DNA from 3 places in the Chryseobacterium sp. FR048 genome. Region 1 is predicted to be linked to each of the others. Evidence: riboswitches for the same ligand, from Rfam matches in the RefSeq annotation. Region 1 holds a riboswitch; each other region holds the start of a gene.

Evidence for each region. Region 1 has a riboswitch for S-adenosylmethionine ahead of AC106K_RS15595 (SusC/RagA family TonB-linked outer membrane protein). Riboswitches for the same ligand answer to the same signal wherever they lie in the genome.
Region 2: it holds a riboswitch for S-adenosylmethionine, as region 1 does, so the genes downstream of both, AC106K_RS14800 (alpha/beta fold hydrolase) here and AC106K_RS15595 (SusC/RagA family TonB-linked outer membrane protein) in region 1, are expected to answer to the same signal.
Region 3: it holds a riboswitch for S-adenosylmethionine, as region 1 does, so the genes downstream of both, AC106K_RS26710 (TonB-dependent receptor plug domain-containing protein) here and AC106K_RS15595 (SusC/RagA family TonB-linked outer membrane protein) in region 1, are expected to answer to the same signal.

Annotation. Positions count from the first base shown of each region.
Region 1 is NZ_JBXDSE010000005.1:179,375-190,032, reverse strand. It holds gene AC106K_RS15625 (LysM peptidoglycan-binding domain-containing protein) at 24-1,970, shown strand; gene fabD (ACP S-malonyltransferase) at 2,041-2,916, shown strand; gene AC106K_RS15615 (GYDIA family GHMP kinase) at 2,929-3,834, shown strand; gene pckA (phosphoenolpyruvate carboxykinase (ATP)) at 3,962-5,578, shown strand; gene AC106K_RS15605 (hypothetical protein) at 5,633-6,076, opposite strand; gene AC106K_RS15600 (type II 3-dehydroquinate dehydratase) at 6,089-6,496, opposite strand; SAM riboswitch class I at 6,741-6,837, shown strand; gene AC106K_RS15595 (SusC/RagA family TonB-linked outer membrane protein) at 6,921-9,854, shown strand; gene AC106K_RS15590 (RagB/SusD family nutrient uptake outer membrane protein) at 9,873-10,658, shown strand, end outside.
Region 2 is NZ_JBXDSE010000005.1:8,509-19,166, reverse strand. It holds gene AC106K_RS14810 (OsmC family protein) at 1-283, shown strand, start outside; gene AC106K_RS14805 (MGH1-like glycoside hydrolase domain-containing protein) at 498-3,116, opposite strand; SAM riboswitch class I at 3,305-3,412, shown strand; gene AC106K_RS14800 (alpha/beta fold hydrolase) at 3,471-4,409, shown strand; gene AC106K_RS14795 (ACT domain-containing protein) at 4,414-5,952, shown strand; gene AC106K_RS14790 (O-succinylhomoserine sulfhydrylase) at 6,077-7,237, shown strand; gene AC106K_RS14785 (homocysteine S-methyltransferase family protein) at 7,309-8,319, shown strand; gene AC106K_RS14780 (fatty acid desaturase family protein) at 8,403-9,494, shown strand; gene metH (methionine synthase) at 9,496-10,658, shown strand, end outside.
Region 3 is NZ_JBXDSE010000014.1:81,557-92,214, forward strand. It holds gene AC106K_RS26705 (alpha-amylase family glycosyl hydrolase) at 1-1,915, shown strand, start outside; SAM riboswitch class I at 2,013-2,118, shown strand; gene AC106K_RS26710 (TonB-dependent receptor plug domain-containing protein) at 2,213-4,657, shown strand; gene AC106K_RS26715 (APC family permease) at 4,665-5,963, shown strand; gene prfA (peptide chain release factor 1) at 6,099-7,184, shown strand; gene AC106K_RS26725 (hypothetical protein) at 7,262-7,939, shown strand; gene AC106K_RS26730 (prolyl oligopeptidase family serine peptidase) at 8,033-10,135, shown strand; gene AC106K_RS26735 (reprolysin-like metallopeptidase) at 10,273-10,658, shown strand, end outside.

The DNA.
Region 1 (10,658 bases):
TTTGTAAATTATAATTATCGAATATGATAAAGAGGTTTTTTATTCTATCCAGTTTATGTATGGTTTTGGGAGTTTCAGCCCAGAAATCACATACAGTTGTGCAAGGCGATAACCCTTACAATATTGCCAAAAAGTATGGAATAACTGTAGATGAATTGCTGAAGCTAAACCCAAAGCATAAAGATGGCAAACTGGCTATTGGAGATGTTTTAACCATCAAATCTGATAAGGCTGCAACTGCGGTTGTGACTAAGCCTGTGGTAGCTGATAAAGTGCATACTACTGCCGGAGCTGCAGTAGGTAAAATTGTTTTACAGCCTAAACAGACGATCTATGGAATTACAAAACAATACCGTATCTCTGAAACCGATCTTAGAAAACTGAATCCTGAATTGGATTCTCATATGAAAATCGGAGACGAGATCACATTACCTCTTGCAAGCATTAAAAAATATGGTGACCAGCAAACCGTAATCGCAACTGCTAAACCTGTGGAAACTCCTGCTGAAAAGCCCGCAACGGCTACACCAGTGGCAGAAGGAGAAAACTACGTCATTCAGGCTAAAGATAATTATTACAGAATTACAAAACAGTTCGGAATCAGCCAGCAGGACCTTTTCGCTTTAAATCCCGGATTAGAAGAAAAAGGATTGAAACCTGGTGAGTCTATTAAAATAAAAAGAACAAATACCAATACAGATACAGTTACCGTTACTGAACCTGCAAATCCAAAAGCAAAAATGGATTCAGGGAATGAAAAATCTCCATCAGCATCCAATGTTGTGGTAGGAGATGATTACGTAACATATACCGTTCAACAGGGAGATACTGTATTCTCCATTGTGAATAAATTCGGAGTTTCTATTGACGAACTTATCGCTCTTAATCCGGACCTTTCAAAAGGACTGAAAACCGGAATGGTTTTAAGGATAAAAAAACAGGATGCAGCTTACGTAAAGAAAAACGGTGATGCATTGAGCGTTATCTTAATGCTTCCGTTCGGGTACAGCACAAACGAAACCCAGTACAGAGGGATGGCTCTTGACTTCCTGACAGGTGCAAAATTGGCTATTGAAAGAAATGCAAGGGGAGGGCAGAAATTGGATATTAAGATCGTAGATTCAGGAAATGAAGCTTCTTTCAAAAATTCTCTTACTCAGATTAACCCTGAGAACACTGACCTTATTATCGGTCCGTTCTTCAAGTCGAATGTGATTGATGTTCTGGACTTTACTAAAAATCAAAAAATACCGGTAGTAGCGCCATTTGCCAACACACCGGAATTATATAATTACAGCAATCTTATTATTGTAGAAACCAACAACCAAACCTACGCTGATAAAATCGTCGAAGAGGTAAAAGGGGTTTATTCTAATCAGAAAATCTATGTAGTGGCAGATGCTAAGAAAGAAAATGCCAACTATATCAAATCAGGTCTTGAAAAAGCAGTAAAAAATCCTGAAGTGATCATCGTCAATTCAGCAGCAGATATTCAGCTGGATCAGAATATGATGACAGGGCAGTCTGCTCCTGTTATTGCCATTCTTGCCAATGATGATAATGCTGCGGGTGATGCTTTTGCGAATAAAGTGGTCGCTTTATCCAAAGAAGTACAGGGTGTAAAGGCATTCAGTATGTTCTATTCCCCAATTTTCGAAAAGAAAGTGGATGAGCTGAGCCAGGCAAGTCTGGTGTATCTGATGGATAGAAAGATCAATACTGACGGTAGTTTTGAAAAAGAAATACTGGCTGCTTATAAGAGCAAATATTGCAAGACACCACCAAAATATGCTATTGTAGGTTTTGATGTCGTAAATGACATGTTGACCAGAGAAAATAAAAAAGGAGAAATCTTTAAACAGATGAATAAAGTTCAGACTCAGCTTGCTACAAAATTTGAGTTTGTAAAATCAAAGGCTAACGGAGCTTACGTCAATACAGGGTATAGAGTAATCAGGTTAGTACCTTAAATGATTTATAGCTGTTTAAGAGAATATTCTTAACATTATAGTTATATTTGCATAATATTTAATTCAATACATGAAAGCACTTGTATTTCCAGGGCAGGGTTCTCAGTTCGTAGGAATGGGAAAAGAGTTGTATGATTCTAGAAAAGATATTAAAGATCTGATGGAATCTGCCAATGAAATTTTAGGTTTCGATATTCTTTCCATTATGTTCAACGGAGAGGATGCGGATCTTAAAAAAACAGAGGTTACCCAGCCTTCAATATTTATACATTCAGTAGCAGCATTAAAAGCTGTAAACGGTCTTGGCGCTGAAATGGTTGCAGGACACTCTTTAGGAGAATTTTCTGCACTGGTAGCGAATGGCGTTTTATCTTTTGATGATGGTTTGAAACTGGTATCAGAAAGAGCTAAGGCAATGCAGGAAGCTTGTGATGCAAATCCAAGTTCTATGGCCGCAATCTTAGGATTGGAAGATGCCAAAGTAGAAGAAATTTGTGCTCAGATCAGTGGAATAGTGGTTCCGGCTAACTATAACTGCCCAGGGCAATTGGTTATTTCAGGAGAAACAGCTTCAGTAGAAGAAGCATGTGCAAAACTGAAAGAAGCAGGAGCAAAAAGAGCATTATTATTACCTGTAAACGGAGCTTTCCATTCACCTTTGATGCAGCCTGCACAGGAAAGACTCGCTGCTGCAATCGAGAAAACAAAATTCAGAAAAGCAACGATTCCTGTATATCAGAATATCACAACAACAGCGGTAACCAACCCTGATGAGATCAAGCAAAACCTTATCGCTCAGCTTACCGGTCCTGTAAAATGGACACAGTCTGTTCAGAATATGATTAAAGATGGTGCATCAAACTTCGTAGAAGTAGGCCCAGGAAAAACCCTTCAGGGATTGATCAAAAAAATTGACGGATCTGTAGACGCTACATCAGCGATCTAATTAAAAAAATATATGAAAGCGATTTTTTCACCGGGCAAGCTTATGCTTACTTCAGAATATTTCGCGATCGATGGAGCTCTTGTCTTAGCGGTACCTACCAGGCTGGGACAAGAGTTTTTCTTTGAAGAAAAGGATGATCATCAGTCTTTGATTCTTTGGGAAGCGCTCCATCAGAATAAACCCTGGTTAAAGGCTGTCATCGATTACAAAAACTGGCAGATCCTTGAAACCAATATTCCATCAAGCGCTGAATTTATACTAAAGACCTTAAAGAATGTTCAGCAGCTTTCCACCACTCAATTCAGAAATGATTTTACCTATCATTTAAAAACAAACCTTCAGTTTCCCGCAGACTTTGGTCTTGGAAGCAGCTCTACGCTGATGAATAACCTTGCGGAATGGGCGGAAATTGACCCTTTTCACTTAAATACCATTAGTTTGGGAGGCAGTGGCTATGACATCGCCGTTGCCAAAGAGAAATCTGCAGTTCTTTTCCAGAGTAAACCTGAGATCAGATATGAAAAGGTAGACTTTAATCCTCCCTTTAAAAATGAACTGATTTTTATTCATTTAAATCAGAAGCAGGATAGCAGAGAAGGAATCAATTTTTATAAGTCGAAAAATAAGTCACCGGAATTGGTCAATGAGTTTTCGAATATCACAAAGAAAATTTTGTTATGCAATGAATTGGAAAATTTTTCCGAATTAATGATGATTCATGAACGAAAAATTGCTGATTTTCTTGGTATTCCTACAGTTAAAGAAAAAATATTCCCTGATTGCCCTGTATTTGTCAAAAGTTTGGGTGCATGGGGCGGAGATTTCGTGATGAGTGCCAAATTTGGGGACTATAAAGACTATTTTTGGGAGAAAGGTTTTACGACTGTTTTTGAATGGTCAGATATAATTAATTTATAATCAATAATTTACAATCCTGTTTTTTTATTTGTCATTCTGACTTATATCAGTATATTTAAACCACCTTTAACAAATAATTAATATTATTTTTGTTGAAGTCAATAAAGAAATAGAAAATATAAGTAAAATGAAAAACACTAAAATCATCCAGGATTTAGAGAAATTAGGGATTAAAGGAAACTATGAAGTAGTGTGTAATCCTTCTTATGAAGAATTATACCAGGCTGAAGTTTCTCCTGAAAATCAGGGGTTTGAGAAAGCGGAACTTACGGAATCGGGCGCGGTATCAGTAAAAACAGGAATTTTCACAGGTCGTTCACCTAAAGACAGATATATTGTTCAGGATGATGTTACAAGAGATACAATTTTCTGGGATGGTAAAGTAAACTTACCCACTACGCCGGAAATTTTCGGGTCTTGTAAAGAACTAGTGATGAACCAGCTTTCCGAAGCTAAGAAAATTTATGTTGTAGATGCTTTCTGTGGAACAAATGCAGATACAAGACTTAAAGTAAGATTTATCATGGAAGTAGCATGGCAGGCGCATTTTGTTACCAACATGTTTATCCGTCCTTCTCACTATGAGCTGGAAAACTTTGGAGAACCAGATTTCACAGTAATCAACGGTTCTAAAACAACCAATCCTAACTGGGAAGCTCAGGGATTAAACTCCGAGAACTTCGTAATGTTTAACCTTACTGAAAAACTGCAGATCATCGGAGGTACTTGGTACGGAGGTGAAATGAAGAAAGGGATGTTTGCAATGATGAACTACTACCTTCCATTAAAAGGGATGGCTTCTATGCACTGTTCTGCAAACGTAGGTGAAAAAGGAGATGTAGCTTTATTCTTTGGTCTTTCAGGAACAGGAAAAACTACTTTGTCAGCAGATCCGAAAAGATACCTTATCGGAGATGATGAGCACGGTTGGGACAACAACGGAGTATTCAACTATGAAGGAGGATGCTACGCTAAAGTAATTGACCTTTCAGAAGAAAAAGAACCAGACATTTTCAGAGCAATCAAGAGAGATGCACTTCTTGAGAATGTTGTGATTCACGATGGAGTAGCAGATTATACTGATGGATCTATCACTGAAAATACAAGAGTTTCTTATCCAATCTATCATATCAACAAAATTGTATTACCATCTAAGGCTGGTCATGCGAAGAAGATCGTTTATCTTTCAGCAGATGCATTCGGAGTACTTCCTCCGGTTTCTATCCTGAACGAAGATCAGGCTCAGTACCACTTCCTTTGCGGTTATACTTCTAAATTAGCAGGAACTGAAAGAGGAATTACTGAACCTCAGCCATCTTTCTCTCCGGCATTTGGTGAAGCATTCCTTACATTACACCCAACAATGTACTCTAAAACATTGATCGGAAAAATGAAAGAACACGGAGCTAAAGCATATTTAGTAAACACAGGTTGGAATGGTACCGGTAAGAGAATTTCTCTAAAAGATACAAGAGCAATTATCGATGCCATCATTGACGGTTCTATTGATAACGCTCCTAAAGTTCAGGTTCCAATCATGAACCTTGAAATTCCTACTGAACTTCCAAACGTTTCTACAGGTATTTTAGATCCTAGAGATACTTACGAAAATGCTTCAGAATGGGAAGAAAAAGCAAAAGATCTTGCTTCAAGATATATCAAAAACTTCGAACAATATTGCGATACTGAAGAAGGTAAGAGATTAATCCCTTCAGGACCTCAATTACAGGAACAAACAATCTAATAAGATTATTTTTCAATATAGAAAAGCCTCATCACTGATGAGGCTTTTCTATTTTTAATATTTTTTGCAATTGCTGATCAACTCATTTTGATCATCCAGTTGGTAAATGATAGTTTTTATAACCTCTTCACTTAGATTTTTGACAATCAGAAAATGACTTGATGAAAAATAAGGCTCCGTTTCAAGACGATCTTCCAGATATTTCGGCGTAGTAAAAGTGAGCCAATATCTATCACTATTAGAGAATGTAATGGTCACCTCTATATCATCAGATTCCGGATTCATTATTTCATCATCAATATGAATTAAAGTGATTTCAGGTTCTGGCTCGGGGCTGAAGTAGAATTTTGAATACCATTTCAATTTATTTTCATCATTACAGATTCTCAGGTTTCCGGAATCTGAATGTATTTCCTCAATAGTATATGACTTTCTTTTCGTTAGTTGGTTGCGATAATTCCCTATGGAATTACAATAAACTTTATCGTTGATTTTCATGGTAGGCCTTGACTACTTAAGACTTAATATAGCAAGCCTGTAGCCATCCATCCCAAACCCGGATAAAACAGCATCTGTGCAGGCTGCTGTTACAGATTTCTGTCGGAATTCTTCCCTTTTGTAAATATTGCTGATGTGAACCTCTACTTTAGATTTTCGAATATTCTTTAAACAGTCAGCGATCGCATAGGAGTAATGGGTGAAAGCCCCAGGATTGATCACTACCGCATCAAAGTCATCTTCCTGAAGCCTGTTGATAAGCTCTCCCTCAATATTAGACTGGTAATAGTTTAATTCATGAGCCGGAAACTCAGAACTTAATATTTCCAAATAGCTTTCCATGGATACATTTCCATAGATCTCCGGTTCCCTGGTGCCTAAAAGATTCAGATTAGGCCCGTTTATAATCAAAACTTTCATACTATAAAATTAAAAAGTTTTTTCAATTAATGATTAAAAATTCCTGCTTCGTTTTCTTTTTACTCATTGTGGTATTTTTAATGATATTTGTCATGTTTGCGAAAGTGTTAATTTTTACAATGCTTTGTTGTAACGGGTTTTAATAAAATTTACGTTAATTTTTGAAAAATTATTAGGTAAAAATAAATAAGTCTACTTGTTTTGTAGACTAAATATTTATAGCTTTGCAAACATAATTTCGATCGGCTTATAAAGAAAGACGGAGGGAACTGACCCTGTGAAGTCTTAACAACCTGCGTTGCGTAAGGTGTTACATTCAGCCTATAAAGGAAAAATAAGCATTTGGTTTATCGTATTTATCGATGCCCTTTGCTGACTTTTCTGCAAAGGGCAAAATTTTAATATTTGATAAACAAAATTGATTATGATTAATAAATATTTATTTAATTCTAAAGTTTGGATTCCGCCAGTTGCTGCATTCTTCCTGGGAATTGCAGGAGTAAATGGACAGACTTCCAAACCGAAAAAAGATACACTCCGTGAAAAGGAGATCGATGAAGTGGTCGTTGTGGCCTATGGAAAGGCAAAAAGAAACAGTTATACAGGTTCTGTAGCAACCATTTCCAGTGATAAAATCAACGACAGGCCTGTTACCAATATTACCAAAGCACTGGAAGGGCAGGTAGCGGGAATTCAGACCACAAGTTCTTCCGGACAACCCGGAGCTGTTGCTACGATCAGAATCAGAGGAATTGGCTCTGTGAGTGCGTCCAGCGATCCTTTGTACGTTGTGGACGGAATTCCTTTTGATGGAAACCTTAACGCGATAAGCCCTGCTGATATTGAATCGATCAGTGTTTTGAAAGATGCTACGGCAAGTGCTTTATATGGTTCAAGAGGTGCGAACGGGATTATTATCATTACAACAAAGTCAGGGAAGAAAGGAGAATCAAAAGTAAACCTTAACATCAGCCAGGGATTTTCCGGAAGAGCGGTAAAAGACTATGAGCAGGTAAATACAGATCAGTATTTTCAATTGTACTGGGAAGCGTTGAGAAACGGTTATAAGTCTGATAAAATCTCTTCTCAGCAAGCCGCACAGATGGCATCTGATAATCTGGTGTCAATGCTTGGAATCAATCCTTACGGATCAGGTTATTCAAAACCGGTAGGAACGGACGGGAAATTATTACCAGGAGCAACTCCATTATGGAATGATGACTGGAGGGATGTTTTGCAAAGAATGGCTTCAAGAAATCAGGTGGATTTTAACATCAGCGGTGGAAGCGAGAAAAGCAACTATTTCTTCTCCCTTGGGTATCTGGATGATAAAGGACTGGCCATTGAATCAGGATTTAAAAGATATAATACCCGATTGAAGATCAATTCTGAAGTGAAGAAATGGTTAAATGTCGGAGTGAATTTAAACTATACGAACAGTATTCAGCAGGCGCCTACTTCTTCGGATTCCAAAGCAAGCAACGTTATTCAGGCAGCAAGAGTAGTTCCTTCATTTTATCCGTATTATGAAAGAAATGCAGATGGTTCCTATGTTTTGGATGCTGCTGGAAACAGAATTTTCGACTTTGGAAAATACAGACCTACAAGTGCGCTTCAGAATCAGAACCTGGCAGCAACATTGCCACTGGATAAAAATGAAAACAAAGAAGATAACTTCTCAGGAAAAGGATTTATGGAATTTACTTTCTTGCCGGAGTTGAAATTCAAAACAAGCTTTTCTGTTGACCTTGTGAACTATAACGGACATTTCTATTCCAATCCGCTTTTGGGACAAGGATCTGAAATTGGCGGTTCTGTGACGAAATCCAATACAAGAACGCTTTCTTACACAACAAGTAATATTCTTACCTATGATAAAAAGTTTGGGAAGCATCACATTAATGTTTTAGCAGGACAGGAATTCTATAAATACGATTATCAGACTATTTCAGGATCAAGAAGCGGTTTCTCCCTGCCTTATTATTATGAGCCTGATGCAGCTTCTTTATTGGTCAACTTTGGAGGCTACAGTAACAAACTGAGTTTGCTGAGTTACCTGGGGAAAGTGGAGTATGACTTCAACAATACCTATTTCCTTTCAGCTTCAGGAAGAGCAGATGCGTCTTCAAGATTTGATCCAGACAACAGATGGGGGAAATTCTGGTCTGTAGGAGGATCATGGAAGATTTCAAATGAAGAATTTATTCAAAACCTCAATGTTTTCAATCAGTTGACACTACGTGCAAGTTACGGAGGACAGGGGAATGATAAATTACTGCGTCCAAACGGACAACCCCTTTACTATGGTTATCAGGAATTGTACAGAATACTGACTCTTGGTGGGGAAGCAGGGACAACGCTGGAAAAAGCGGCAACAAATAATCTTAAGTGGGAAACGAATCTTAACCTGAATGTAGGGTTGGAGTTTGCTATTCTGAACAATAGAATTAAAGGTAATATTGAATATTTTAAAAGAAAGAGCCAGGATCTTCTTTTCAATGTTCCCGTTGCTCCCTCTTTGGGGATCAGTGATTATCCGGCGAATGTAGGAACAATACAGAATACCGGTTTTGAATTTTCACTTTTCACAACTCCCATCAAAAATGAAGATTTCCAATGGAATGTAGATGTTAACCTGAGTACTTTAAATAATAAGATTACCAAACTGCCCGGAGGACCGCTTGTTGTAGGAACCAAGCAGCTGAGAGAAGGAGGTTCTGTATATGATTTCTTTATTCAGGAATGGGCAGGAGTAGATCCAAGCAACGGAAAGCCATTGTGGAAAACTATTTCTAAAGATGCTAACGGAAATGAGGTGGTAGGAACAACTTCAGAATATTCTAAAGCAACAAAAATAATACAGGGATCAGCATTACCGAAGCTTACAGGAGCGATCAGTACCAGCCTTAATTATAAAAACTTTGATTTCTCAGCATTGCTGACCTTTAAGATCGGAGGAAAAATCCTGGATGGAGATTATACTTCGCTTCTGCATAACGGAAGCTCTGGCGGACGTTCATGGGGAACGGAAATTCTGAACAGATGGACACCTGATAATCCTAATACAGATGTTCCGGGATTGAGTACGACAACCAACAACTGGACTTCAACGTCTTCAAGATTTTTATATTCAGGAACCTATGCAAGGCTTAAGAATGTAAGCTTAGGGTATACATTGCCTTCGGATTACTTTGAAAAGATAGGGCTGAAGAAATTCAGAATTTATGTCCAGGCAGAAAACCTATTGACCTTCTACAAACATAAAGGGATGGATCCTGAACAGGCATTGGATGGAACCACTTATTTCAGGTATCCGGCAATGAGAACCATCACTTTTGGTCTTCAGGCGACTCTTTAACCTTTTAAAATTGAAACAATGAAAAATTTAAAATATTTATCTTTTGCTCTCCTCGGATTATGGTCGCTGACAAGCTGTGAAAATGATTTGACAACAGCTCCAACGGATCAGGCAAATAGTGAAGAAGTCTTCAAAACAGCTGAAAGTGCAGAAACCGTAATCAACGGAACCTGGGCAAAATTCAATAATGACGGAACAACTTATGCTAATATCGGCTACTCAACGGTGCTGAGAGCCAGTGATGCTATGGGAAGTGATGTCGCAGTTATCAGAAACAAGTATGGATTTTCATCGACCTATGACTTTACAGAAATGGTCAATACTACGGCTGGAAGACCGTTGTTTATCTGGACAATGCTGTATTCTACAATCAATAACATGAACAATGTTATTGCAAAAATCGACGGTACAGAAGGAAGTCAGGCGAAAAAAGATCAGGTGAAAGGACAGGCTAAAGCCTTACGTGCTTTCTGTTATCTGAATATTGCCAGCTTTTATCAGTTCAGCTATTTAAAAGATAAATCAGCGTTGACGGCTCCTATCTATACGGAACCCTCTACAATAAATACACCGGGAAAAAAGAAAGCGAGTCTGGAAGAAATCTATACTTTAATTAAAAGTGATCTTACGGATGCAGACAACCTGTTGAAAGGCTATTCAAGAAACAATAAAGATAAGATCAATAGAAATGTTGTCAACGGAATTCTGGCCAGAACTTACCTGAATACCGGTGAGTGGAGTAAGGCAGCAGCTTCTGCCAGAATTGCAAGAGAAGGATTTGCTTTCATGGCTCCTGAAAAATAT
Region 2 (10,658 bases), 170 kb from region 1:
AGTGGCAGGCTGCAGCGGGATTGATGTAGTTTCTATTTTAAAAAAGCAGCGCCAGGAGATTAAGAGTTTTCAGGCAGAGGTAGAAGGTGAGAGAGTTCAGGTAGATGATGCCAAACCTTTCAAATCTATTAAAGTGAAATTCCTTTTAGAAGGAGAGATTGATCCTAAAAAAGTATTGAAAGCAGCAGAATTGTCTTTTGAAAAATATTGTTCCGTATCAAAAACCTTAGAACCGAATGTAGAAATAGGCTACGAAGTCTATGTAAACGGAGAAAAAATATAAATTTTGATGGGGCTTGAATGCCTCATTTTTTATTTTGCCACGGATGCACGAATAAGATAATAGATAATAATACCTAATATTTAATAAAGAAGGATTTATACAATAAAAAATATAGTTGTATAGATCTTATGCAAAAAGAATCATTCGTACATCCGTGGCAAAAAATACATACAAAAAGAAACCCGGATAAGAATATCCAGGTTTTTATTATTCATTAAAAAGTAAGTCTCGGCTTGATCAGCTTCGCCACAGTGGCTGTCCAACCGGTTTGGTGAGAAGCTCCCACACCCCTTCCATTATCTCCATGGAAGTATTCAAAGAAGGTGATATAATCTCTAAAGTGTTCATCATAATTAAACTTTGGATTTCCTCCATTGAAAGCTCGTTGGCCGTGTTCATCCTTTAAGAAAATCGAACAGAGCCTTTTACTGATATTTTGTGCCACTTCATCAAGATTTCTCTTATCTCCGCTTCCGGTAGGGAGGTCTACTTTCAAGCTGTTGCCATAATAATAATGGAAACGTTGCAGACTTTCTACAATCAGGAAGTTGATCGGAAACCAAATGGGGCCACGCCAATTACTGTTTCCACCAAACATTCGGCTGTCACTTTCTGCAGGAGTATAATACACTACATTTTCTGTTCCGTGAACCGAGAATACAAACGGATTTTCTTCATATACCTTAGACATGGCCCGTATTCCATAAGAACTTAAAAATTCTTTTTCGTCCAGCATCCTTGTTAATACCTTTGTCAATCTGTTTTTACGGAGAATACTCATAAGATGCTTTCTTCCGTGTCCTTCTTCATCCCAATGAGAAACAAGTTTCGTGAGTTCTGGTTTATTTTTTAAGATCCATTCCATTCTGGTTTTGAAGTTGGGCATCTTTTCCAGTAGGCGGTGATCCACAATTTCTACGGCAAACAAAGGAATTAATCCTACAATACTTCTTAATCTTAAAGAAACACTGTCTCCGTTTCCAAGCTGGAGAACATCATAGAAAAAGCCATCCTCTTCATTCCATAAACCTTTCGTTCCTTCCCCCAGATTTTCCATGGCTTCGGCGATATACAGATAATGCTCAAAGAATTTGATGGCCATATCCTCATATACCTGATAATATTGGGCAAGCTCCATCGCAATTCGCATCATATTCAAGGCGTACATTGCCATCCAACTTGTTCCGTCGGCTTGCTCAAGGTGCTGGCCATCCTTTAACTCAATGTTCCGGTCAAAAGCACCGATATTATCAAGCCCAAGAAAACCGCCTCCGAAAATATTCTTCCCGTTTTTATCCTTACGGTTGACCCACCAGGTAAAATTCAAAAGAAGTTTCTGGAAAACTTTTTCAAGGAATAAAAGATCTGGCTTTCCATTATTTTTCTCATCAATCTTAAAAACACGGAAGCAGGACCATGCGTGTACAGGCGGGTTTACATCACTCATGTTCCATTCATAGGCAGGAAGCTGTCCGTTAGGATGCATATACCATTCTTTGGTCAGTAATAAAAGCTGCCCTTTGGCAAATTCGGCATCAATAATAGAAAAGGGAACACAGTGAAATGCCAGATCCCACGTAGCATACCAGGGATATTCCCATTTATCAGGCATGGAAATAATATCCTTGTTGTGAAGGTGATTCCATTCCGTATTTCTTACATATTCGTTGAAATTTCTTGGAGCTTCAAAATTAGGATCTCCTTTCAGCCATTTTCCGATATTGTAATGGTAGAATTGCTTATTCCACAGAAGTCCGGCAAAAGCCTGTCTTTGAACATTCTTTTCATCTTCGTTTACCGTATCATACTGAACTTCGCTATAAAACTCTTCAGCTTCCGTCTGTCTGGCAGTAAAGATTTCGTCAAAATTAGCAAAAGGTTCATCCGTTTCATCAGGACACAGCCTGAATTCAAAAACTTTAGACTGTCCTGCCTCAATCATTTCATCGATCAGAAAAGCCGCTTTCGTTCCTTTATGTTCAGGATTAACGGTGTTGGACCTATGAATAACAAAATCATTGATCCCATCTTTAAAATAATTATTTTCAGCTAAAGGAGCTCCATAAAGCTTAGACGTATTGGTCTCATTATCACAGAATACACGCTGTACATTAGAATTTCTTGAATACAGCTTTTTGATTGAAATACTGTCATGCCCGATATTGATGCTGTCATCATAAGAATAGGCATTCATCTCTCCCTTATAAGTATTGTACCCCCATTTCCAGTTGTTTCTGAACCAGACAGTAGGAATGACCACAATGGGAGCTTCATGCTGACTTCTGTTGCAGATGGTAACCCTTGCCAGAATATCGTTGTGATCAGCCTTGCAGTACTCGATGAAAATATCAAAATATTCATCATTATCGAAAACTCCGGTATCAAAGATTTCATATTCCGGATCCTGTTTACTTCGTCTTCCGTTTTCAATAAGAAGCTCATCATAAGGAAACTCATTGATCGGGTATTTGTACACCATCTTCATATAGCTATGCGTAGGTGTATTGTCCAGATAATAGAAGATTTCTTTAATGTCTTCCCCATGATTTCCTTGTGGGTTGCTCAGACCAAAGAAACGCTCCTTTACCATTTTATCTTTCTTATTCCAGAATGAAAAAGCGAAACAGAAAAGCTGTTTTACATCGGAGATTCCTGCAATACCTTCTTCACCCCAGCGGTAGGCATAGCTCTCGGCATTATTATGATTGGTAAAGTTCCATGCATTTCCGTTTGGGCTGTAATCTTCACGTACATTACCCCATTGCCGGTTGCTTACATAAGGTCCCCAGTTTTTCCATTTGTTATCTTGTAATCTTTCCTTTTCGGCGATCATATATCATCATTTTTCAATACGAAGTTAGTTTTTTTGTAAAATAATTCCAATTCTTTCTATCTGAATAATAATTAATATAGTTCTGAAAGACTTGTATTTAAAGGCTTTTTTTAATATTAAAATAATTTTTTTTTGAAATTAAAATAAAAGAACTACCTTTGCACCATTCGTTCATTCAAATATTGAAAATGTTATCAAGAAAGGTTGAGGGATTAGACCCTATGAAACCTTAGCAACCCTTTGTGCAAGCAAAGAAGGTGCTACGTTCTACCAAAATTATTTTGGACAGATAACTTACTGAAGTTCTTTTCAGCCATTTCCTGTGGCATTTTCAATTGTATTAAAATAATAGAATTGAAAACAGAACTAAACTATATTAATCTTTCGTATCAGACCTATTCCCAAAAGGAATATCGTATCTCGTTAAGCTATGAGCTTTTCGGGAAAGACCTGTTTACAGCTCCCATCATTTTGATCAATCATGCCCTTACCGGAAACTCTGCAGTATCTGGAGAAAAAGGTTGGTGGAAACAGCTTGTAGGAGAAAATCAGGTGGTTGATACCAATAAATACACAGTTCTGTGTTTCAATATACCCGGAAACGGTTATGACGATTTTTTAATTGAAGACTATGAAGACTTTACCCCTTCAGATATAGCCAATCTATTTCTGAAAGGGCTGGAAGCTTTACATATCAAAAATGTATATGCCATTATTGGAGGCTCTCTGGGAGGAGGAATAGCATGGGAAATGCTGGCAAAGCAACCTAAGCTTGCAGAAATTTTTATTCCTATAGCCTGCGATTACAGAACCCACGACTGGCTTCACGCACAATGCCTAGTTCAGAAATTCTTATTGAATTCACAGGATGAACCTTTACAAAAAGCGAGAATTCATGCCATGTTGTGTTACAGAACCCCACAATCGCTCAATGACAGATTTCAAACTCAATATAATCAGGATAAACAGCGGCTCGAATCAGAAGACTGGCTGATATATCATGGTAATGCACTAAACGAAAGGTTTAGTTTAAAAGCATACAGACTGATGAACCACCTTCTGATGAATATTAATGCCGATGAAGCCGCACTGGAGAAGATAGAAGCACGAATGCACATGATCTCCGTAGATACAGATTTGTTCTTCCCGGCTTCTGAAATCCGAATGTGTTTTGAAAGCTTAAAAGAGAAAAAGAAGAACGTTTCTTATCACGAGATCCAATCTATGCATGGGCATGATGCCTTCCTAATGGAATATCAACAATTAAATAATATCATAAAAAACATCTTATAGACTAATGAAAAAGGTTAATGAAATAAAATTTTTAAAGAACAGGTCAATTATCAAATTTGAAGGCGAAGATTTCTTAGGAGAAATCGGAATTGACGGACGAATTTTTAAAGCGCTTACTTTAGCAAGAATTAGCGTAGGAGTGATCTCCCAGCAAGCCATAGAAAACGGAATTTCTATTTTGGTTCACGAAAATGACGCCGAAAAAGCAGTTGCTTGTCTTATCGATGAATTCGAGGCAGAAAGAAAATCAGGAAAAGTTTCACAGATCTATAGCATCAATAATGTGTCTGTTATCGGATTTGTAGCAGAAGATTTCAATAAAGTTCTTGCTGAACTGGCTAGAAATAATGTGTTTCCATTACTTTTAAATCAGATCGCAGGAGAAAACAGAGTCAATATTGTAGTCACTTCCTCACAGGACGAAAAAACGAAAAATATCATCGAATCCGAAATTTTCAAAAAACCGAAAACCGTTCATTTGGCGATTATTGGCCACGGAAATGTAGGGAAAACTTTGATTGATCAGGTTCTGGAATCTTCAGAAGAGATCAAAAGACGTAAGAATATCGACCTTAAAGTAGTAGCAGTAGCCAATTCCAAAAAAATTGCATTCAATAAAAAAGGTTTTGAATCTAACTGGAGTGATGAGGTTTTGACAGCGGAGCACCCATCCAATGTAGAAGAGCTGATCAATTTCTCTAATGAAAATCAACTGGAGAACTTTATCGTTGTGGATAACACGGCAAGTAAGGATTTTGTTAAAAATTATCATGCACTCGCAGAAAACGGATTCGATCTGGTTTCTTCCAATAAGATTTTCAACACCCTTCCTATCGAAGAATACCGTAAGTTAAGATATACCCTGAACAAAAAGAACAGACGTTATCTGTATGAAACCAATGTAGGAGCCGGGCTTCCGTTAATTGATACCATCAAATTATTACACCTTTCAGGAGAAAATATAACGAGAATTAAAGGTGTTTTCTCCGGAACATTGAGCTATGTTTTCAACAATTTCTCTTTGAGAGAGGATAAATTTTCAACCATCATCAATGAAGCTCTGGAAAAAGGATACACAGAACCGGATCCAAGAGAAGATCTGTCCGGAAATGACGTGGCAAGAAAACTATTGATTCTGGCAAGAGAATTAGATTTGATCAACGAGTTCGAAGATATTAAAATCCAGAATCTGGTTCCTGAGAATTTACTTTCCGTTTCAAAATCAGAATTCCTTTCAAGATTAGAAGAACTAGATGATGAATACCAAAAAATAAAAGAAAACCAGGAACCTGGCCATGTCTTGAGATATGTTGGTGATCTGCACGGTGATTTACAGAAAGACAAAGGCGAATTAGACGTAAAACTGATTTCTGTTCCTGCCACTTCAGCATTAGGACAATTAAAAGGTTCAGACTCCATCTTTGAAATTTATACAGAAAGCTACGGTGAAAATCCAATCGTGATCATGGGAGCCGGAGCCGGAGCTCTGGTAACAGCAAGAGGAGTTTTCGGAGATATTTTAAGACTAAGTGAAACAAAATAAAATTAATGTAGGAATCTAACAAGGTAACAGTTTACCCATGATTGTTAATTGCCATACTGTGCAAAACGAAGAATCTCATTGTTACACTGTTAGATCCATACATCGGTAAATTAATTAAAACTATATGGAAAATTTCGAAACATCAGCAATAAGAACCCAGACTGAAAGATCTCAGTTTGATGAACATTCCACTCCATTATATCTTACCTCCAGTTTTATTTTTCAGGATGCTGAAGATATGAGAGCAAGCTTTGCTGAAGAAAAACCTAAAAACTTATACAGCCGTTTCTCCAATCCAAATGTATCTGAGTTTACAGAGAAGATTGCAAAAATGGAGGGAGCTGAAGCAGGTTACGCCTTTGCAACAGGAATGGCAGCTATTTATTCAACATTTGCAGCTTTGCTAAGTGCGGGAGATCATATTGTAAGCTGTCAGTCTGTTTTCGGGTCTACTCATACCTTGTTTACCAAGTATTTCCCGAAATGGAATATTGAAACCACTTACTTCAAAGCCGAAGATGCAGAGAATGTAGAACAGTATATTAAGCCTAATACAAAGATCCTATATCTGGAAACACCTACCAATCCGGCAATAGAAATTCTAGATCTGGAGTTTTTCGGGAAAATTGCAAAAAAGCATAACCTTATTTTTATTGTAGATAATTGTTTCGCAACACCTTATCTTCAGCAGCCGATCAAATATGGTGCGGATGTTGTTGTACATTCTGCAACGAAGCTGATCGACGGACAGGGAAGAGTATTAGGTGGAATTGCAGTAGGAAAAGCAGACCTGATCAGAGAAATCTATCTTTTCGCAAGAAATACAGGGCCTGCATTATCTCCTTTTAATGCCTGGGTATTATCAAAAAGCTTAGAAACATTAGCAATCCGTGTTGAAAAGCACTGTGAAAATGCATTGAAAGTTGCCGAGTTTTTAGAGAGCCATCCTAATGTAGAATTGGTAAAATATCCATTCCTGAAATCCCACCCAAGCTATGAAGTAGCCAAAAAACAGATGAAGCTTGGTGGAAATATTGTTGCCTTTGAAATAAAAGGTGGAATAGAGGGCGGAAGAAACTTCCTGGATAAGATACAAATGTGTTCGCTTTCTGCCAACTTAGGTGATACAAGAACGATCGTTACTCACCCGGCATCAACAACACATTCTAAGCTGTCAGACGAAGAAAGAAACGAAGTAGGCATCACGGCAGGTTTAGTACGTTGCTCAGTAGGTCTGGAAAATGTAGACGATATTATCGCAGACTTAAAGCAGGCTTTAGATTAATTGACAAAGAGCCCCAAAGGGGCGATTTAACCCCAGATAGAACGAAGTCCTATCACCTAGCAATACACACTATGACAAATATAGAATCCCTAAACAAAGCCCTTAAAGAACGCATCCTCGTCCTGGACGGTGCCATGGGAACCATGCTTCAACGATACAAATTCGAAGAAGAAGATTACCGTGGAGAACGTTTCAAAGACTGGGAGCATCCTGTAAAAGGAAATAATGATCTTCTTTCCCTGACGCAGCCCCACGCCATTGAAGAAGTTCACAAGAAATACCTGGAAGCAGGAGCTGATATTATTGAAACCAATACATTCTCCGGAACAACCATTGCAATGGCAGACTATCACATGGAAGAGTTGGTGTATGAACTGAACTATGAGTCTGCAAAAATTGCCAGAAAAGCCTGTGACGAGTATACAGCAAAAAATCCGGATAAGCCTAGATTCGTGGCAGGATCTATAGGACCTACGAACAGAACCGCTAGCTTAAGTCCTGATGTGAATGACCCAGGATACAGAGCCATTACTTTCGAAGAATTGAGAGTAGCTTACAAACAGCAATGCGAAGCTTTATTAGACGGAGGTTCCGATATTCTTTTGGTGGAAACTATTTTTGACACCCTGAATGCAAAAGCTGCTTTGTTTGCAATTGATGAAATTCAGGATGAAAGAGGAATCAAAATTCCGATTATGGTTTCAGGAACCATTACAGATGCATCGGGAAGAACATTGAGCGGACAGACTGCAGAAGCTTTTCTGATTTCTGTTTCCCATTTGAACCTGCTAAGTGTTGGATTCAACTGTGCCTTAGGAGCAGATCAGTTGACCCCTTATCTGGAAACCCTAGCTCATAATTCAGAATTCCATGTTTCAGCCTATCCGAATGCAGGATTGCCGAATGCTTTTGGGAAATACGAAGAAACTCCGGAAGATATGGCCAGACAGATCAAAGAATATACAGAGAAAGGTTTAATCAATATTATTGGAGGATGTTGTGGTACCACTCCGGAACATATCAAAGCCATTGCAGATCTGGTGGCAAACTATCCGCCAAGAAAATTGAGAGAATTTGTGTAATAAGATAGATTTTTTTAATTAAAATCAAGAATGGGGGCTGGGTTATAAATATTATCTTTAAATAAATCACAAAATTTAATATAATGGAAAAGCCGAGTTACTTAAAAGATTCAGAAGACGCCAGACTGTTTAATGAACTGAGAAAGAAAGTAAACCAACGGGTAGAAGCCATTTCTGAAAACCGTGATATTTATATTCAGATGAAGGCTATACTGCTGCCCCTGATCTATGTAGGTTTATATTTCTTTGCCTTGTTTAATGCTGAAAAACATTGGGCTTATATATTGAGTTTTGTTTTAATGGGTATTTTCCTGGTTCTGATTTATCTGAATTTAATCCATGAAGCAGCCCATAACAACATCTATAAAAGCAAAAGGCTAAACTGGATGGTCTTACACATTTTTGATTTTATAGGCGCCAATTCCTATATCTGGAAAAAAAGGCATATCGCAAGCCATCATGCCTATCCTAATGTGGATGGATGGGATACAGATATTGAGCAGAGTGGTTTGTTGCTGATAGTACCTTGGATCAAAGCAAAAGGAGTTCAGAAGTATCAGCATAGATTTTTCTTTTTAGTATATCCGTTGTATCTGTTCAATTGGATGTTTATAAGAGACTTCAGAGACTTCTTTGACAAGGAAAGAGTGATTTTGAAAACCCAGGGAAGAATACCTGTAATAGAAAAAGTGAAAATGGTGAGCTATAAACTGTTCTATTTCTTTTATCAGATTGTAGTTCCTGTGTTGTTCTTTAAAGTATCAATAGGGTTGGCTTTAGGAGCTTGGTTTTTACAGGTGATTTCGGCAAGTATTTTTGCATTGTTTGTTTTATTGCCTTTGCATCCGCTTCCTGATAATGCCTTTCCAAAATTAAATAAAGAAAATGGGCTTCCGTTCAGCTGGCTTCGGCATCAGTTGGAAGTGACCAATGATTTAAAAGAAAATAACTGGTTTGTGAGAAATGTATTAGGAAATTTTAATTTTCATGTGGCCCATCACTTATTCCCAAACTACAGTTATATGTATTATAACGAGATCACAGAGGAGATTGAAGAATTTGCTAAAGAGCATGGCTTAGCATACAAAAGATTTCCGTTGATCACTGCTTTAGGTAAGCATAGAGATTTATTGAGGCAGAATGCGAATAATGCCTACTATATTTTAGAAGAATAAAATGAAGTATTTAAGATTATCAGGCCTTGAGCCTCTTATCATAACGCCGGAGAGTAATTTCATCAATGTTGGTGAAAGAACTAATGTTGCCGGTTCCAAAAAGTTTTTAAGACTCATAAAAGAGGAGAAATTCTCTGAAGCGTTAGATATTGCCCGCCATCAGGTAGAAGGCGGTGCCCAGATTTTGGATGTTAACTTTGATGATGGTTTGATCGACGGAAAAGCATCCATGATCAAATTCCTGAATTTAATTGCTTCTGAGCCGGATATAGCAAGGATTCCAATCATGGTAGACTCTTCCAAATGGGAAATTCTGGAAGCGGGTCTTCAGGTGGCACAGGGAAAATGTGTGGTCAACTCTATCAGCTTAAAAGAAGGAGAAGAAGAATTTATCAAACATGCCAAAGCCATCAAGAGATACGGAGCCGCAGTCATTGTAATGGCATTTGATGAGGTCGGGCAGGCAGATAATCTTGAACGAAGAATCGAAATCTCAAAACGTTCTTATGATATTCTGGTGAATCAAATCGGTTTTCCGGCAGAAGACATCATTTTCGACCTAAATATCTTCCCGGTAGCAACAGGAATGGATGAACACCGAAGAAATGCCATCGATTTTATTGAAGCTACACGTTGGGTAAGACAAAATCTTCCTTATGCATCCGTAAGTGGGGGAGTGAGTAATGTATCCTTTTCATTTCGTGGAAACGATACCGTAAGAGAAGCGATGCACTCAGTATTCCTTTACCACGCCATTCAGGCCGGAATGAATATAGGTATTGTGAACCCTGCTATGCTGGAGGTATATGACGAAATCAATAAAGAACTTCTGGAACTTGTAGAAGATGTAATCCTTGATAGGAGAGAAGATGCTACAGAAAGACTTCTTGATTATTCCGAAAAGCACAAATCGGTAAAAAAAGAAAAGACCGAAGATCTGGAATGGAGAAACAATCCGCTACAGGAGAGGATTACCTATGCCCTGGTAAAAGGAATTGACCGTTTCATTGAAGAAGACGTAGAAGAAGCCAGACAATTGGCAGCAAGACCACTTCATGTTATCGAAATTAATCTGATGACTGGGATGGGAGTAGTGGGAGACCTGTTCGGAAGCGGAAAAATGTTCCTGCCGCAGGTAGTAAAGTCAGCAAGGGTAATGAAAAA
Region 3 (10,658 bases), on a different contig from region 1:
AAACGATTTAAGAAAAGTTGCAGATCCTTACTCTCCACAAATCCTGTCTTCCTATGACGATCAATGGATTTCATCCTCTACCTATCCGAATTTACCGGCATTTCCTGCTGGGCAGGGTTTTGAAGTTTCAACATTCAAAACCGGACAAACTCCATACAACTGGCAGGTGACCAACTTTCAGAGACCGGCGAAAGAAGACCTTATTGTCTATGAATTATTACTGAGAGATTTTACACAGGAGAAAAACTGGCAGTCTCTGATTAATAAGATCTCCTATCTTAAAAATTTAAAGATCAATGCTATCGAATTGCTTCCGATCATGGAATTTGACGGAAACCTTTCCTGGGGGTACAATACCTCTTTCCACTATGCATTGGATAAAGCCTACGGAACCCCTGAAAAATTTAAAGAATTTGTAGATCTGTGCCATCAGAACGGAATTGCAGTCATTCTTGATGTAGCATTCAACCATGCCACAGGACGGTCCCCTTTAGTAAGACTTTGGAATATCGATCCGGATGGTGACGGCTATGGAGATGTGGCTCCGGATAACCCTTACTTCAACCAGGTTCCGAAACATTCCTATAATGTGTTCAATGATTTTAACCATTCCAGTTCTTCAACGCAATATTACGTTGAAAGATGCCTTCAGCAATGGCTGTCAGAATACCGTATCGATGGGTTCCGTTGGGATCTGACCAAAGGATTTACCCAAAGCTGTTCCGAAAACGATGAAACCTGTACCAATGCTTATCAACAGGACCGTGTAGATATTATGAAACATTATGCAGACAGACAATGGTCCATTGATCCCAATTCTTATATGATTTTTGAACATCTAGGCACAGATGCTGAAGAGCAGCAATGGGCGAATTACAGAGTAGCAGAAGGAAAAGGAGTAATGCTTTGGAACAAACAGACAGAACCTTATAATCAAAATACGATGGGCTATAAGGAAAATAGTAATTATGACCGGATGAATCATAGTCTTCACGGTTTTACCGATATGCGTGCCGTGGGATATGGAGAAAGCCATGATGAAGAGAGACTGATGTTTAAAAATCTGGCCTATGGAGCAGTCAACGGAAGCTACAATGTAAAAAATCTGAATACCGCCCTTGAAAGAATGAAAACTTTCGGAGCCACATTCTTTACCATTCCAGGACCGAAGATGATCTGGCAGTTTGGAGAACTGGGCTATGAATTCAGTATTAACAGATGTGCAGACGGAACCATCAACAGCGGATGCAGAACAGATGAGAAACCTATAGCTTTTACCTTAGGCTATGATACGGATATAAACAGGAAAGCAGTGTATGATACCTGGGCGAAGATCATCGATATCAGAAATACCCATCAGGTTTTTAAATCCAAAACATACAGTATAGAGTCGAACAATCTGGCGAATGATCCGGATGGACTGATTACCAGAATTTACGTTTATGATAATACGCTTAATGGTATGAAAAACGTAGTGGTTCTGGCTAATTATTCCACTTCAGTACAGAATGTCGTTCCCTATTTTCCTTATACCGGACAATGGCAGAATCTGATGGATGATACCGTTTCCAATATCACTTCTACAACTGTACCGATTACATTGCAGCCAGGAGAGTTCAGAATCTTTGGAAATTATACAGGATCTTTATCCACAGCAGATGTGAATGCGGCAAATAAACTATCTCTTCAGATTGCAGATAATCCGGTAAAGAATGGTCAGGCAAAATTGATCTTTAGCAAAGCAAAAAACGGGGAAATCATTATTTCTGAAATGAGTGGTAAAAAACTGAATACCTTCAAACTGGATAAAGAAAGCGGAACCTATGAAGTGAATGTAAAATATCCTGCAGGAACTTACCTTGTTCAGCTGAAATCAGACACGGGTACTGCTTTACAGAAGATGATCATTCAGTAAACTAAACATTAAATCATAAAAAAAATGAAAAGGCAAATTCGCGAATCAGCGAATTTGCCTTTTTGCATATTTAAAAAAATACTCTACCTTTGCAGTAGATTTATCAAGAAAGGTGGAGGGATTTGGCCCTGAGAAACCTTAGCAACCTGCACGATTCCAGAAGTGTAAAGGTGCTAATTCCAACCCGATGGGGGAGATAAGCGAAATCAATATTCTTATATGAATTCCTTTTCCTGAAGTCTTGTGTAATCTGCGGATTGATCCGCTGGAATATATTATTAACTGGCAAGAGAAAAAATGAAAAAATTAAGTACAGCCGTACTACTGCTTGGGACAATTCTGATTGCTGCCCAGGAGCAGGAGGAAAAAGGAAAACAAATCGAAGATATTATCATCGTAGGTAACCGTAACGCGAAAAGAACAAAGCTGGAAACACCGGTTCCCGTAGACGTGATCAATATTGAAAAAATACAGAAGTCTTCACCTCAGATGACCGTTCAGGATCTGCTGAACTATGTTATCCCGTCGTTCAATTCCGTAAGGCAGTCTGCATCAGACGGGACAGAGCATATTGATCCTGTCACTTTAAGAGGAATGGGTCCGGATCAGGTTTTGGTATTGGTGAATGGAAAACGGAGACATACAACTTCTCTGGTCAATTATCAGAATACGGTGGGCAACGGTTCAGTAGGAACAGACATGAGTACAATTCCCGTGATTGCTATTGAAAAAATAGAAGTTCTAAGAGATGGAGCGGCTGCCCAATATGGTTCTGATGCCATTGCCGGAGTCATCAATATTATCCTTAAAAAAGATATAGGAGCTTCTGCAAGCGCCACCTATGGACTGAGCGGAAGAAATGATGGAGAAACCTACCAGGCCGGGGTCAACTACGGAACTTCTCTGGGGAAAAAAGACAGCTATATCAACCTTTCATTACAACTTAGCCATAGAGGAAAAACAACAAGAACCCAAAATCATGACCTGGATATTTTCGGAGATCATTTTGCGTATGAATTTGCACCCAATTTTGATGATGCAAAAAAAGCAGATGACGACGCAATCAGAGCAAGAGGATTGACTCGTGATGATTTTAATTTTCAGATCGGAGATGCACAGATCAGGCAGGGGCAACTGTTTTTTAATGCAGAATACCCTCTGAATGATCAGCTGAAAATCTATTCTTTTGGTGGATTCAGCATCAAAGAAGGAAAAGGATATGGTTTCAGAAGACTTCCGAGTGAAACCTCGAATGTCGTTGCATCCATTTACCCGAATGGGTTTCAGGCGGTATTGGGATCTCAGATCTATGATTTTTCCTATGCCGTGGGAGCGAAATATAACGTGAATGACTGGCTGGTGGATCTGAGCAATACTTTTGGAAGCAATACTTTCAATTATAATGTCAGCAATACAAATAACGCATCCTTAGGAGCGAAATCTCCAACCCGTTTTTATGCAGGGGCTCATAGCTTTCTGCAAAATACGGTGAACCTTGATGTTTCTAAAAATTTAAACCAATTCAATATTGCATTTGGAGGAGAATTCAGATTCGAACAATATCAGATTAAGCCCGGAGAGGAGGCTTCTTACGCACAGTATGATATTAATGGAAACATCGCTACTGACGGCTCAACGGTGAGTGGAGTTGGAGGATCGCAGTCATTTATAGGCTTTTCACCCCGAAATGCATTGAAAAAAGACAGATATTCCACTGCGGTATATGCTGATATTTCGTATGATCTGGATAAAAAACTGAATATTGATGCGGCAGCAAGATTTGAAAACTATTCCGACTTTGGAAATACCCTGAACGGAAAGCTGGCTGTGAGATATGAATTTGTAAAAAACTATGCTGTACGGGCAGCTGTAGGAACAGGCTTCAGAGCACCTTCTCTTCAACAGCAGTATTTTAATAATTCTTATGCGGATATATCCACTTCAGGGTCCAATATTGTGACCAAAGGGATTTTCAGAAATGACAGTAAAGCAGCCGAGGCTCTTGGATTTGATCATTTAAAGCAGGAAACCTCGGTGAATGGAAGTGCCGGATTTACTTTAAAACCAGCCAAAGGTTTATTCATTACCCTAGACGGTTATATCATCAAAGTAAAAGACAGAATCGTTATTACAAGTAATATTACAGATCCCCGACTATCAGATCCGGAGGTCGTAGGCACAGGAAATGAGGTAGAAAGTGGAAGATTTTTTGCCAATGCTATTGATACTGAAACAAAAGGAGTTGATCTGGTGGTTTCCTATGACTGGAAATTGGCTGGTGGAAACCTGAATATTAACCTTGCCGGAAACTATACGGAAACCAAAATAACAGATTTTCATTTCCCTGAAAAGATCAGTACACCCAGAGATCAATATTTCGGACCGGATCAGATCAACATCATTGAAACACTTTCACCCAAGACAAAGGCCTCATTAGGTTTGAATTATGGAATAGGGAAATTTAATTTTCTGGTAAGAAATACTTATTTTGGTAAAGTGATAAGAGACGGTTTTCCGTTTGGTGAAGTACAGGAATTTTCTCCCAAGGTCGTTACAGACATCAGTGTAGGATATGATATTACCAAACAAATCAATCTTACCGTAGGGGCCAATAATGTATTGGATGTTTTTCCGGATCTTCAGGTCTATAAAAATTCGTATTATGGTGTGTTCAAATATGCACCGGTGCAGATGGGAACACTGGGAAGTTATTTCTTCGGAAGGCTTAATTTTAATTTTTAATCATTAAATGAGTACAGTTTCACATAAAATTGGATGGAAAACAGCTGCGGCCATTGTGGTTTCCAATATGATAGGGACAGGTATTTTTACCACTCTGGGATTCCAGCTGTCTGATATTACCAATACCTACAGTATTTTTCTGTTGTGGATCATTGGAGGAATTCTGGCTTTGTTCGGGGCATTCTGTTATGCCGAACTGGGATCTTATTTCAAAGGAAACGGAGGTGATTTTATTTACCTTAAAGAAACCTATCATCCATTGTTCGGATACCTGATAAGCTGGATCTCACTCATTATAGGATTTTCATCACCTGTTGCACTGGCAGCGCTGGCGATGTCAAAATATCTTTCGGTATTTGAGTACAATTTCGGAAATAGCTTTGCGATTGCTGCTATTTTTCTGATTGCAGTCAGTCTGTCATTCAGTTTAAAGACTTCCAGCAGATTTCATAACTTCTTTACTTTTATTAAAATAGCATTTATTATTGTGCTTATTATTCTGGGAGTAGGACTCTCGGATTCTCCTCAGATCGGAAATAGCCTGAATTTTACGGACAGCTGGCAGAATGAGATCATGCTTCCTGCATTTGCTACGTCCCTGGTTTTTGTTACTTATTCCTATACCGGTTGGAATTCGGCTTCTTATATCGCAGGGGAGATCAATGATGTTCAGAAAAACCTTCCCAAATCTCTGATCATCGGAACTGTTTTTGTGACGGTAAGTTATATTCTGGTCAATTACATTATGCTGAAGCATGCTCCGGTGAGCCAGCTCGCAGGAAAAGAAGATGTAATGGGAGAAGCTGCTGTCAATATGCTTGGTCCTGCTTTTGGAAAAATAGTCAATATTTTTATTGCGCTGCAGCTCATTGCGACGATCAGTGGTTATCTTTGGGTAGGGTCAAGATTGACACAGGCATTTGCTAAGGACAGTTATATCTGGAAGCCGCTTTCAGTCAGTAATCAGAAAGGGATTCCGGTAAGAGCTATTTTTGCCCATGCAGTGATTGCTGCTGTCATTATTCTGACAGGAAGTTTTAAAGAAATATTCGTTTATACAGCTTTTATTCTTCAGTTATTTGCAAGCCTTGCGATCTCTACAGTGTATTTCCTTAAAAAAGAAGACCGGAGAATCTTCAAATCCAATGCTTTTTACATTTTTCCGACCGTTTTTTTATTATTCAGCGGATATATCCTTTATTTTACTTTGATCCATAATCCCAAAGAAAGTATGATCGGGCTGGGAATTGTAGCGGTGGGAATTGTTTTATATGTAATAGACAGAAGACTGAATAAAGCCAACTGACGGAAACAAGAGCCTTAAAATACCCATAGCCAGTTTTGCAAATTACCCTTTTTGCAGTTTCGTCCTAGCGTTCAAAAATTTATACTTTAATTTTGAATTAATAATTCTTATCTTTGCACCCACAAAAATTCCAGAATGTCTAAATCATTAATTCCAAAATTAGAAGCTATAAAACAAAGATATAATGAGGTTGCAGACCTTATTATACAGCCTGATGTCATTTCAGACCAAAAAAGATATTCTTCTTTGAACAAAGAATATAGTGATTTGGGGAAAATTGTAAGGGTTTACGATCAGTACAAAGGAGCTTTGGATTCTATTGCTGAGTCTGATGAAATCATTGCTGATGGGTCAGACAGAGATCTTGTAGACTTGGCTAAAGAGGAAAAGCTGGAAGCACAATCCAGAATTCCAGGTTTGGAAGAAGAGCTTAAAGTATTACTGATTCCTAAAGATCCTGCAGATGACAAGAACGTTATCGTGGAATTACGTGCCGGAACAGGAGGAGATGAAGCTGCCATTTTCGTAGAAGATGTTTACAGAATGTATACCATGTACTTCAAAACAAAAGGCTGGAGACATGAAGTGACAGATTCTAATGAAGCGGCAAAAGGCTACAAGGAACTGATCATGAAAGTGGAAGGAGAAGGCGTATATGGAATCATGAAGTTCGAATCCGGAGTTCACCGTGTACAGCGTGTACCGGAAACAGAATCTCAGGGAAGAGTTCATACTTCAGCAATTACCATTGCGGTTTTACCGGAAGCGGAAGAAGTAGATTTCGAACTGAATCCTGCAGATATTGAAATGCAGACTTCACGTTCAGGAGGTGCCGGAGGTCAGAACGTAAACAAGGTTGAAACTAAAGTTCAGTTGACACACAAACCTTCAGGTCTTGTGGTTGTTTGTCAGCAGGCCCGTTCTCAGCTGGCTAACCGTGAGCTGGCAATGGAAATGCTAAGAACAAAACTATACGATATAGAACTGCAGAAAGTACAGGGAGATATTGCTGCACAGCGTAAATCTATGGTTTCTACAGGTGACCGTTCTGCAAAGATTAAAACATACAACTATCCGCAAGGAAGGGTAACAGATCATAGAATCAACAAATCGATGTATAATCTGGATGCTTATATGAATGGGGATATTTCTGAAATGATCGATGCGGTAATCATGGCAGAAAATGCAGAGAAAATGAAAGGAGAAGAAGAAAACTACTAAAGTTTTATACATACAAACAAAACCTCTGAAAATCTCAGAGGTTTTTGTTTTTCAAATCATTAAATCAAATATATATTATGAAAAATTACAAAATTATTTTATTACTGTTGCTTACGATGATGGGGCAGTACGTTTCGGCTCAGGTGGAAGTTAAGAAACCCAAAGAAGCATTTGAATTATTCTTCGGAACCTTTGTGAACAATGATGAGGTTTCATTGAACAAACTTAACGACTATTTGAGGCCTACCGTAGAAGGGCAGAATGCATATCAGGTAAATTTTAAAGAAACATCCGACGAAATGAAAAAAGGGACTGTGGAGAATTTCCTGGCCGCATTTCCCAAAGCTGCTGCTACAGCATGTAAAAAAGAGGCTGAAGATTATTTCACGGCTATGCTTGAAAACTTTAAAGCCGGAAAACTTACCGTTAAAGAGGTAAAAGTGGTTCCTAATGAATATGTAGAAGGAGATAAAATTGCTGAGATTACTTATTCCGTAAGCTTTAAGGTCCCTTCCAAATTAACCCCTGGACCTACCGGAGATATTAAAAAAGTGAAAGCCGAAGACCTGAAGAAATACCTGATTCAGGCAGTTCAGGATTTTAAAAATGCAGATAAGACGGTAACGACAGATCAGAATTTTAGTTTGTACGAACTTAAAGAAGGGGGTAAAACATATTATTGGAATGGGAGCCCGGATGAAATTGTGACGAACCTTACCGATTTTTACTTCGGGAGTTTCGGAACAAATGAATAGTTGAAAAATACTTTAAATACAGAATAAAAGTCTCCGTTTTGGAGGCTTTTTTTATTTCACAGACTTTGCGTATTTTTGAGAAAACCGTTCACTATGAATTTTAAACCTATGTTATTAACTGCTGGAGTTTTGTTTTCAGCATCTTTTTACGCTCAAAAAATGAATTATCCTAAAGCAATAAAGGGGAATCAGACAGATACTTATTTTGGAACTGCCGTTTCAGATCCTTTCAGAGACCTGGAAAATGATTCTGATGCTACAAAAAAATGGGTAGATGAAGAAGTTGCCTATAGCCAGAACTACCTTTCAAAAATTCCGTTCAGAGATAAAATTAAGAACCAGTTGAAAGAGATCTGGAATTATGAAAAAATTTCAGCGCCTTTTGAAAGAGGTGATTATACTTATTATTCTAAAAATGACGGTCTACAGGCACAGTCGGTTTTATACAGAACCAACAAGAAGACAAAAGCTACAGAAGTATTTTTAGATCCGAATAAATTTTCAGAAAAAGGAACCACTTCACTGGCTACCTTATCATTTAACGAAAAAGGAAACCTTGCAGCGTATGCTATTTCTGAAGGCGGAAGCGACTGGAACAAAATCATAATCATCGATGCAGTTACCAAAAAACAGATTGATGAAACTTTATTGGATGTAAAATTCAGTGGTATCGCATGGCAGAATGATGAAGGCTTCTATTATTCAAGCTATGACAAACCTAAAGAAGGAACGGTACTTTCAGGAATGACTGATAAACATAAAGTATATTTTCATAAACTGGGGACAAAGCAATCTGAAGATAAACTGATCTTCGGAGGAGAGAAAACACCAAGAAGATACTTAGGAGCCAGCGTGTCAGAAGATCAGAGGTTCCTTATCATTTCTGCAGCCAATGCAACCAACGGAAACGAATTGTATATCAAAGATCTGAAGAAAGGCGGGGACTTTGTACAGATCACAAAAGGATTTGATATTAATGCCTACATTGTAGATACGGATGGAGATAACCTTTTTATTTCCACAGATAAAGATGCTCCCAATATGCGTCTTGTAAAAACTACCATTGCAAACCCTGCTCCTGAAACCTGGAAAGATGTAATTCCGCAAACTGAAAATGTACTGGGAATTTCTACCGGAGGTGGATACTTCTTTGCAACCTATATGATTGATGCCATTGATCAGGTAAAACAATTTGATAAGACAGGGAAGTTGATCAGAGAAATTACTCTTCCTGGAAAAGGAAATATTTCCGGCTTCGGAGGAAAGGAAAAAGAGAAAGACCTTTACTATTCTTTCAGTAACTATATCACTCCGGGAACTACCTACAAATTTAATGTAGATTCCGGTAAATCAGAAGTATACCAGAAGCCGAAAGTGAAATTTAATCCTGATGATTATGTTTCTGAACAAGTATTCTATACCTCAAAAGACGGAACCAAAGTTCCTATGATGATCAACTATAAAAAGGGAATTAAGCTTGATGGGAAGAATCCTACGATTCTATATTCTTATGGAGGATTTAATATCAGCTTGCAGCCTTCTTTCTCTGTAGTGAATGCGATCTGGATGGAAAATGGTGGAATCTATGCCGTTCCAAACATCCGTGGCGGAGGTGAATATGGAAAAAAATGGCATGATGCAGGAACTAAACAACAGAAGAAAAACGTTTTTGACGACTTTATCGCTGCAGGAGAATATTTGCAGAAAAAAGGATATACTTCCAAAGACTATATGGCTCTTTCAGGAAGATCGAATGGAGGATTGCTGGTAGGAGCAACGATGACGATCCGTCCGGACCTTGCCAAAGTAGCCTTCCCTGGCGTTGGAGTTTTAGATATGTTGAGATATAACAAATTCACTGCAGGAGCAGGCTGGGCATATGACTATGGAACTGCAGAAGACAGCAAAGAAATGTTCGAATATCTTAAGTCATATTCTCCGGTACATAATGTAAAGGCAGGAACCTGCTATCCGTCTACCATGATCATTACCAGTGACCATGATGATAGAGTGGTACCGGCTCACTCATTCAAATTCGGGGCAGAACTTCAGGAGAAGCAGGCATGTAAGAATCCTATTTTGTTGAGAATTGAAAAAAATGCGGGTCACGGAGCAGGAAGAGCAACGGATCAGGTAATCAGTGAAAATGCGGATCTTATATCATTTGCATTGTATGAGATGGGAATCAAGAAATAGTTGTTGAATAATAATAAATATAAAAAAACGATCAATTTTATTTAAAATTGATCGTTTTTTTTAGGGTGTATTGTTTATAATTTGTACTTTTAGGCCGGATATTTAAAGTTTACTAATTTTTATTTAATTAGGCAATTATGAAAAAGAGAATTTTACTAGTTTGTGCATTGGCAGCTGGGCTGTCAAGCTTTAATGCACAGAGGTGGGAGCCGGCCTCACAAAGAACGTCTCAAACCAGAAAAGAAGTTGAAGTTCAGTATTCTTACAGACTGGATTTACAGTCTCTTAGAAATGCGCTGAAAGATGCTGTAGAAACGGGAAAAGGTGCTAAACCTGTTATTATTTCCTTACCTACAGCAGAAGGGAAAATTGAAAAATTTGCAGTGTACAGTGATCCTGTAATGGAGAAATCACTAGCAGACAGATATCAATTAGGATCTTATATTGGAGTAGGTGTGGATGATCCGGGTAAATACCTAAGATTCAGTACTGCTCCTACCGAAATGGAATCCATGATTATTAA